DNA from 2 places in the Bradyrhizobium sp. 613_E4_N2_2 genome. Region 2 is predicted to be linked to the other one. Evidence: riboswitches for the same ligand, from Rfam matches in the RefSeq annotation. Region 2 holds a riboswitch; the other holds the start of a gene.
The links. A riboswitch is a leader RNA that binds a small molecule or an ion and turns the genes downstream of it on or off. The one in region 2 is predicted to bind cobalamin.
Positions count from the first base shown of each region.

Region 1: linked by a shared signal. The riboswitch ahead of AB7290_RS29670 (energy-coupling factor ABC transporter permease) and the one ahead of AB7290_RS30935 (TonB-dependent receptor) in region 2 are both predicted to bind cobalamin.

Region 1 is NZ_CP197234.1:6,186,614-6,190,790, reverse strand. Features, by position in the region: gene AB7290_RS29680 (cobyrinate a,c-diamide synthase) at 1-1,106, shown strand, start outside; gene cobA (uroporphyrinogen-III C-methyltransferase) at 1,103-1,861, shown strand; cobalamin riboswitch at 1,880-2,097, shown strand; gene AB7290_RS29670 (energy-coupling factor ABC transporter permease) at 2,135-2,812, shown strand; gene cobF (precorrin-6A synthase (deacetylating)) at 2,859-3,608, shown strand; gene cobT (nicotinate-nucleotide--dimethylbenzimidazole phosphoribosyltransferase) at 3,619-4,177, shown strand, end outside.
Region 2 is NZ_CP197234.1:6,503,221-6,507,397, forward strand. Features, by position in the region: gene AB7290_RS30925 (FixH family protein) at 1-185, opposite strand, end outside; gene AB7290_RS30930 (hypothetical protein) at 288-653, opposite strand; cobalamin riboswitch at 885-1,092, shown strand; gene AB7290_RS30935 (TonB-dependent receptor) at 1,293-3,641, shown strand; gene AB7290_RS30940 (GFA family protein) at 3,780-4,177, shown strand, end outside.

The DNA.
Region 1 (4,177 bases), 320 kb from region 2:
CGATTGCTCATCTCGTGGGTCGCGGCACTGATGCCGATGTCGTGCTCGCGGAGGGTTCGATGGGCCTGTTCGACGGCGTCGCCGCGCGCGGCGTCTCCGGCACCGGCGCCACCGCCGACATTGCGGAGATGCTGGGCTGGCCGGTGCTGCTGGTGATCGATCCTTCCGGACAGGCGCAGACGGCGGCGGCGATCGCCGCAGGCCTTCGCGACTATCGTGCCGGCGTGCGCCTTGCCGGCGTGGTGCTCAATCGCGTCGCCAGCCCGCGACATGAAGATCTCGTGCGGCGTGCACTGAACGACGCCGGCATCGCCGTGTTCGGCGCGCTGCCGCGTCATGCAGAAATCAGCCTGCCGAAACGGCATCTCGGCCTGGTGCAGGCCGAAGAGCAGGCCGAGATCGGCAAGCTGATCGACGAAGCCGCGCGCTTCGTCGCCGAGCATGTCGATCTCGATGCGGTGCTGCGGGCGGCAGCAAGCTGTTCGCCGCAACCGGCGGCAAACGGCATGAACGTGACGCCGCCCGGGCAGCGCATTGCGTTGGCCCGCGATGCCGCGTTCTCCTTCATCTATCCGCACATGCTGGAGGCCTGGCGCGCGGCCGGCGCCGAGATCTCGACATTCTCGCCGCTTGCCGATGAAGCGCCTGACGCGAGCGCCGATGTCTGCTGGCTGCCCGGCGGCTATCCCGAACTGCATGCCGGCACGATCGCGGCCAATGCGCGCTTTCGCAGCGGCTTGCGCGCCTTCGCTGACACACGGCCGGTGCACGGCGAATGCGGAGGCTATATGGTGCTGGGAACCGCTCTGACCGACGCCGACGGCGTCCGTCATGAGATGACGGGCCTGCTCGGACTGGAGACGAGCTTTGCCAAGCGCCGCATGCATCTCGGCTATCGTCTCGCTGCGCTCGCCGCGCCGATGCCGGGCCATCAGGTCGGCGCGCGCCTGCGCGGTCACGAGTTCCACTATTCGACGATTGTCGCGCAGCCGGATACGCCGCTGGCGGTCGTGCACGATGCAACAGGCGCGATCATCGCCGAGACCGGCTCGCGGCGGGGACAAGCCACCGGCACGTTCTTCCATCTGATCGCGGAGGATCGGTGAGCGGTTTTGTCACTTTCATCTCGGCCGGCCCCGGCGACCCCGAGCTCCTCACGCTCAAAGGCGCCGCGCGGCTGCGCGATGCCGACGTCGTGCTCTATGACGACCTCGCCTCGGGCGCGATCCTCGATCTGGCCCGGCCCGGCGCCAATCTCGTCGCGGTCGGGAAGCGGGCAGGGCGGCCCTCGACCAAGCAGCACCACGTCAACCGCCTGCTGATCGATTACGCCGCGGCCGGCGTCCGTGTGGTGCGGCTGAAATCGGGCGATGCCGGTATCTTTGGCCGGCTCGAGGAGGAGCTGGAGGCTCTGCGCGAAGCCGGCATCGGCTACGAGATCATTCCCGGAATCACCTCGGCCTGTGTCGCCGCCGCGCAAGCCGGCATTCCCCTGACCCGGCGCCACACCTCGCGCCGGGTGCAGTTCGTGACCGGGGCCGATGTCACCGGCGAGCTGCCGCAGAATTTGAACTGGGCGGCGCTGGCGGATCCCGAAGCGACCACCGTCGTCTATATGGGCCGGCGCACCTTTCCGGCGCTTGTCGCAAAATTGATCGAGCACGGCCTCGCCCCTGATACCCCGGCGCTGTTCGCCGAATCCCTCGGTCGTCCCGACGAGCGGCTGGTCCGCACCACCATTGCCGAGCTGGCGGAACAGCTTGCGCGGGGCGGCGCGGCCTCGACGGCGGCGGTGATCCTGTTTGGCGCGCTGGCGGGCGATTATCCGTCAGGACCGTCCCGGCCGCCCTTCGCCCCTTGACGCCCGGCTGGCGAAAGGGGCACACAGGAGACGCATGGTGCTCGAGGCGGCGCAAACCGCCGGAGCATAATCGGGAATGGGGGTGGGCGGACAGTTGCGCCGCCCAAAACCCCAGCCGCCCCCGCGACTGTAAGCGGTGAGGGACTCCGATCAGCCACTGGGCCGCAAGGCCCGGGAAGGCCGGAGAACCCCAGTGAACCGCGAGCCAGGAGACCGGCCGTGCATGTCTTGTGGCCAAGGCCGTCGGGTGTGACGGCAGGAAGGAACTGAACCATGCATATCGAACCCGGAGTCGTATCGGGCGCCAAGCTCGTGTTGAGTTACGCAACCGGCATCGCAGTCGGCGGCGTTGCGCTGAAGCTCGCGGTCGAGACCGTGCGCGAGCAGGGCATCACGTCGTTCGCGGCGCGGACGCTCGCCACCACGGGCCTCGTTTTCGTCTTCTTCGAGATCCTGCCGCACTTCCCGGTGGGCGTCTCCGAGGTGCACTTCATCCTCGGCTCGACCCTGTTCCTGCTGTTTGGGGCAGCGCCCGCGGCCTTCGGCCTTGCGTTCGGACTGTTGTTCCAGGGCATCTTCTTCGAGCCGCCCGATCTGCCGCAATTCGGCATGAACGTCACCACGCTGCTGGTGCCGCTGTTCGGGATCCAGGCGATCGCCGCGCGGATCATTGCCCGCAACACCGCCTATGTCGATCTCAGGTATCGCCAGGCGCTGGCGCTGTCGACCACGTATCAGGCCGGCGTCATCGCCTGGGTTGCGTTCTGGGCGCTCTATGGCTCGGGCTTCGGTGCGACCAACCTCGTCAACATCGCGACCTTCGCGGCCTCCTACGCGCTCGTCATCGTGATCGAGCCGCTGGCCGACCTCGGTGTGCTGGCGCTGGCGAAGTCGCTGCGCGGCGTCACCGCGCCCGGCCTCGTTACCCCGCGTTTGCATAACGCGGCTTGAGAGACAAGCGAACGGGCGGCCGTGATGGCCGCCCTTCGCACTCACGATGCTGACACTCTCCCTGATAGGCATCGGTTGCGGCGATCCCGAGCAGCTCACGCGCGCCGCCGTTCAAGCCATCAACGCGGCCGATCTCATCCTGATCCCGCGCAAGGGGACGGCGAAGTCCGATCTCGCAGATCTCAGGCGGACGATCTGCGCGGATGTACTCACCAATCCAACGACGCGCATTGCCGAGTTCGATCTTCCTGTGCGCGATGCCGGTGAAGCGGACTATCACAAGGGCGTGGACGACTGGCACGATGCCGTGGCCGCGGCGTGGTCGCGGACGATCGCCAGCCATCTCGAAGGTAAAGGCAAGGTCGCGCTGCTGATCTGGGGCGATCCCTCGCTGTACGATTCCTCGCTGCGCATTGCGCGGCGGCTCGATCCCTTGCCTGATATCGAGGTCGTGCCGGGCATCACCTCGATCCAGGCGCTGTGCGCGGCGCATGCGCTGCCGCTCAACGACATCGGCGAGCCCTTCCTGGTCACGACGGGGCGCCGCTTGCGCGAAGGCGGCTGGCCGCAGGGCGTCGATACCGTGGTGGTGATGCTCGACGGCGGCACGGCTTTCCAGTCGCTCGATCCAGCCGGGCTGCACATCTGGTGGGGCGCCTATCTCGGTATGCACGATCAGATCGTCATGTCGGGCGTTCTGGCCGAGATCGGCCCGCGCATCGTCGCCGCGCGACAGGATGCGCGCGAGCGGCACGGATGGATCATGGACAGCTACATTCTCAAGCGCAGGCCGTAAGCGAGGCAGCATGCTCCCCGAATGGGTCACCCGGAAATGCCCCGAGGTCTCCGCTGTCCATCGCGAGGCGGCGCTCGCGCGTCAGGCGCAACTCACAAAGCCGGCCGGCGCGCTCGGCCGGCTGGAGCAGCTTGCGGTCGAGCTTGCGGGCCTGCAGGCGACCGAGCAACCGCGCGCTGCGCGAGTGCCGATCATCGTCTTCGCCGGCGATCACGGCATCGTCGCGCAGGGCGTGTCGGCCTATCCGCAAGGAGTGACCATCGCGATGATGGCGAATTTTGCCTCGGGCGGTGCCGCGATCTCGGTGCTGGCGCGTGAGCTTGGCTCAGGCCTGGAGGTCGTCGACGCCGGCACGCTGGCACAGGAGGAGATGGCAGGAATCGTCACCGACAAGCCGCGCAGCGGCACGCGCGACTTCAGCGTGGAAGCAGCGCTCACCCCCACGGAGCTGGCATTCGCCTTCGAAGCCGGTCAGCGCGCAGTCGCGCGCGCGGCAGCCGGCAGGCCCGATCTCCTGATCTTCGGCGAGATGGGCATCGGCAATACCACGACGTCGGCGGCGATTGCGG
Region 2 (4,177 bases):
ACTGCGTCCGGTATCGGCTTGCCGGTCTGCTTGTTCGTCAGGCGAACGGCGAGCGTGACGTCTTCGCCCTTCTTCATCTGCGGAGTGACGGGCTCGAAGGCGTAGTCGCCCGCGCCCGCCATCGCGGCGGAAGCGGCAAGCGAAAGGGTGGCGGCGAGAGCCGCGGTGCTGATTTTGGAAAGCATTGTCCTGTCCTCATGAATTGATCTTTCGCCGTGGCGCGTGAAGCGCGCACGTCAGTCGTCGTCGCGAGCAGGCACGCCGCTCGCGTCTCGGGCTTTGCGAGATCAGATTCGAGGAGGTCGGAAAGGAGGACTGCCGCCGCGGAAGGAAACGACCTGATCCGGGGGAATAGCCATCGTGCTGGCCATGACGGCGAGACGTTCGAACGCCACGGGCCTGACATCACCGAGCGCGATGATCCCACCGACGCAGCAGAAGCCCATCCCGCACTTGTAGCCGCCGCTATGGGAGCCCGTTCCCTTCATGTCGGGACAACAATCGTCCATCGACATGTCGGCGTCGCCGCTCATGTGCATGGCCGTCTGCATGCCATCCGACGACATTGCGAGGTTCGCCGCGGACGCGCCAACCGGCAGCATCGCCAAGGATATGGCGATGGCGACTGCCAGGATGGTACGGACGAACTGCATCAATATCGACTTACCTTGTCGGGCCGGAACTCGGCCTCAGTAGCATACTCGGACACCAAAGGCAGTTATTGATCGTGGTCAAGCGTTCGTTACCCAGGCTCGTCCGGAGGCCGGGTTGGACGTTTCGACGCGGTCCTTCGGACTATCGTGCAAAACAGCAACACAAGGCCACCATCGACCGACCGGCCCGTCCAGCAGCCCGCGCGGATGTTGACGCGCTCATCCCCTGATGCCAGTTTCGTGATCGGTAGTGTCCGCAAGGACTCTTCAAGGGAATGCGGTGCGTCCACCTCAGTGGGCAATTCCGCGGCTGCCCCCGCAACTGTAGGCGGATAGCCGACGACCAAACGAACCACTGGAGCCCCGCTTGGGCCTCTGGGAAGGTGGTCGAAGGCGATGACCCGCGAGCCAGGAAACCTGCTACCAGCCATGGTCACGCGCGAACGCATTGGGCGGGGTGCCCTGATGTCGGACAAGTAGCCGGTGCATCCGCCGCCTGGGGCGAAGGTGGATGACTAAGGCAACCGCGGTGACGGTTTGTTTGCGTCGCCGCAGAGCGTTGTCGTGCAAAATCTTCATTTCCGTGCTGGCGCAAGGCCAGCGTTATCGCGTGCTTTCCTGATTACTCTGCTCTCGTCGGTGTCCTTGTCGTCCGCGGCGCTCGCGCAAAGCGCGGCGCAGGACAACCGCTCCCGGGAGGTCGGCCCGGTGATCGTGTCGCCGCCTGCGCCGCGACAGGCTCCTGCCGTCAGCCCCGGCACTCAGAAGCAGCGCGCGGCCCGGCGCGCCGCGGGACGCAATCGTGGCGCCCCTGCTATCGCCGTTCCGGCCGCGCAAGCTCCGAGCGGGCCGGTACAGACGCCGCTCAATACGGCAGCCGTCACCGACGTCGGCTCCCGGCTCGGCATCACGGCGCGCGAGATGCCGGCGACCGTCGAGGTCATCGGTCAACAGACGATGCAGAACCTGGGCATCCGGACCACGACCGACGTCGCCAAGGCTGCAGTCGGCGTCACCGGCGGCGATGCGCCCGGCGCGCCCGCCATCTTCTCGATGCGTGGCTTTTCCGGCGACCAGATCTCCACGCTCTACAACGGAATCCCGATCGGGCCGTCGACCATGACCGGCCGTCCCATGGACGTGGCTGGTCTCCAGCAGGTCGAGATCATCAAGGGACCGGACTCGCTGGTGGCGGGCCTCGGTGCGACCGGCGGCGCCATCAACTACGTGAACAAGGCGCCGCACACCGGACCAATCGTCAACGACGCCTTCACTTCCTACGATTCCTTCAACGGCTATCGCGCCGGTTACGGATCGGGCGGCAGCACGCTGATCAACGGCCTCGACTACCGCTTCGACATCAGCCATTTCAACAACAAGGGCTTTATCGACGACACCTATTCGAAGCTCAGCAACGTCTCGGGCCAGCTGAACTATCGCGTCAACGAGAACCTGAGGATCTGGGGCGCGACCGAATACAGGCAGGACAACGACCGCTTCTACTGGGGGACGCCGCTGGTGCCGGCGAACGCGCCGGGCATCGTGCCGACGTATGGCGTCGTCTCCGGCCTCTGGAGCAACTATTACCTCGGCGGCGGCACGCCGGTCCCGGTCACCATCGACGCGCGCACGCTGACCACGAACTACAACGTGCTCGACAATCACAGCGGCGCCAACGAGCTCTGGCTGCGCAGCGGCTTTCAATGGGACATCACCAACAACATCTCGCTGAAGAGCCTGGTCTATGGCTATGACGCCCACCGGCACTGGTTCAACAACGAGATCTCGTCGTTTGACCAGACCGTAGGCAATTTCGCAGGCGCGCAGAGCATCTACCGCGAGCGCCTGGCGCTCGATCACGCGCAGCGGCTCTACGGCAACATCACCGACCTCACCGTCAATTCCAATCTCGGCGGAATGGACAATCGCTTCGTCGCCACCGTGGCGGCGAGCAGCAACCAGTTCAACGTCTCGCAGGACACGCTGTTCTTCAATGACTACGTCGACCTCCTCAATCCGGACCGCGGCCTCTACGGCCCGCGCAGCGACGAGAAGATCTACACCCATCTCGACACCGCCTCGCTGTCGTTCGAGGACCGGCTCAAGCTGACCTCGACCTTTGCGCTGATCGGCGGCATCCGTTTTGAGAATATCGAGCTGTCGCGGACCCGCTTCGACGAGAATGGCCTCCTGAAAGCCAACTATCCTTTCTCGAAGACGTTCAATCCGGTCACCGGACGCATCGGCTACACCTGGGACATCGCGCCCGGCGTGATGCTTTACAGCCAGTACGCGACGGCAGCCGACCCGACGGTGGCGAACATCTTCATCCTCAGGCCCACGACGCCGCTGCTGCTCACGACGTCGCGGACCTACGAGACCGGCGTGAAGCTGCTGTCGGCCGACAGGCGCGCGGAGGCCACGTTCTCGGCCTTCGACATCGAGCGCAAGAACGTCTACGTCCCCGAAAGCGGCATCCTCTTCAACGTCGCCGGCAAGATGGCCTCCAAGGGCGTCGAGATCGCCGCCGCGGTCAATCCGGTCGCGGGCCTGAAACTATGGGGCAACGTCGCCTTCGTGCAGTCGCGCTTCATCGACTTCACCTATGTCGACGGCAATGGCGACTTCCAGTCCTATTCGGGCAAGACGCCGCCCAACGTTCCCAACTTCATCGCCAACGCCGGCGCCTCCTATCGCTTCGACACGAAGCTGCCGGTCGAGATCGGCGGCCTCGTCCGTCACGTCGGCGACCGCTTCAACTTCCAGGACAATCTGGTCACGATGGACGCCTACACGATCTTCGACGCATACGCGTTCGTCGATATTCCAAAAGCCTATTTCCCGGGCGTCGACCAGACCCGGATCAGCTTTCGCGTGAGGAACCTGACCAACAAGCCCTACGCGGCCTGGGGCGATCCGGGTTACACCGACCAGATCATCCTGGGCGCGCCGCGCAGCTACGAGATCGCGGCTTCGTTCAAGTGGTAGTCGCGGATCACCTCGCCCGCGCCGTGGCAGGAGTTGTCACGCGACAGTAGGACGCAATCGCAAATCGATTGCGCCGTTGAAGCCGCAGGTCTCGAGAGCTATCGATCAACGAGACCTGTCTTCCATCGGGAGGAACGCATGAGCACCATCACCGGCGGTTGTCACTGCGGCGCGATCCGCTATCAGGTCGAGGGCGAAGCGATCGTGCACGCGCTGTGTCACTGCCGCGATTGCAGGCTTCACGCGGGCGCTCCCGTCGTCGGCTGGACGATGTACGCGGACGATGCCGTCAAGGTGACCAAGGGCGAGCCCAAGGTGTATCACTCCTCGGAAAATGCCCGGCGGCACTTTTGCGGCGACTGCGGAACCGGCCTGTTTTATGTCAATGCCGACATGTTGCCCGGGGTCATCGACGTCCAGAGCGCGACCTACGACGATCCCGATGCCGTACCGGCGACGATGCACATCCAGGTCGCAGAGCGCCTTCGATGGATGGAGCGCGCGCACGAACTGCCGACATTCGACCGCTATCCTCC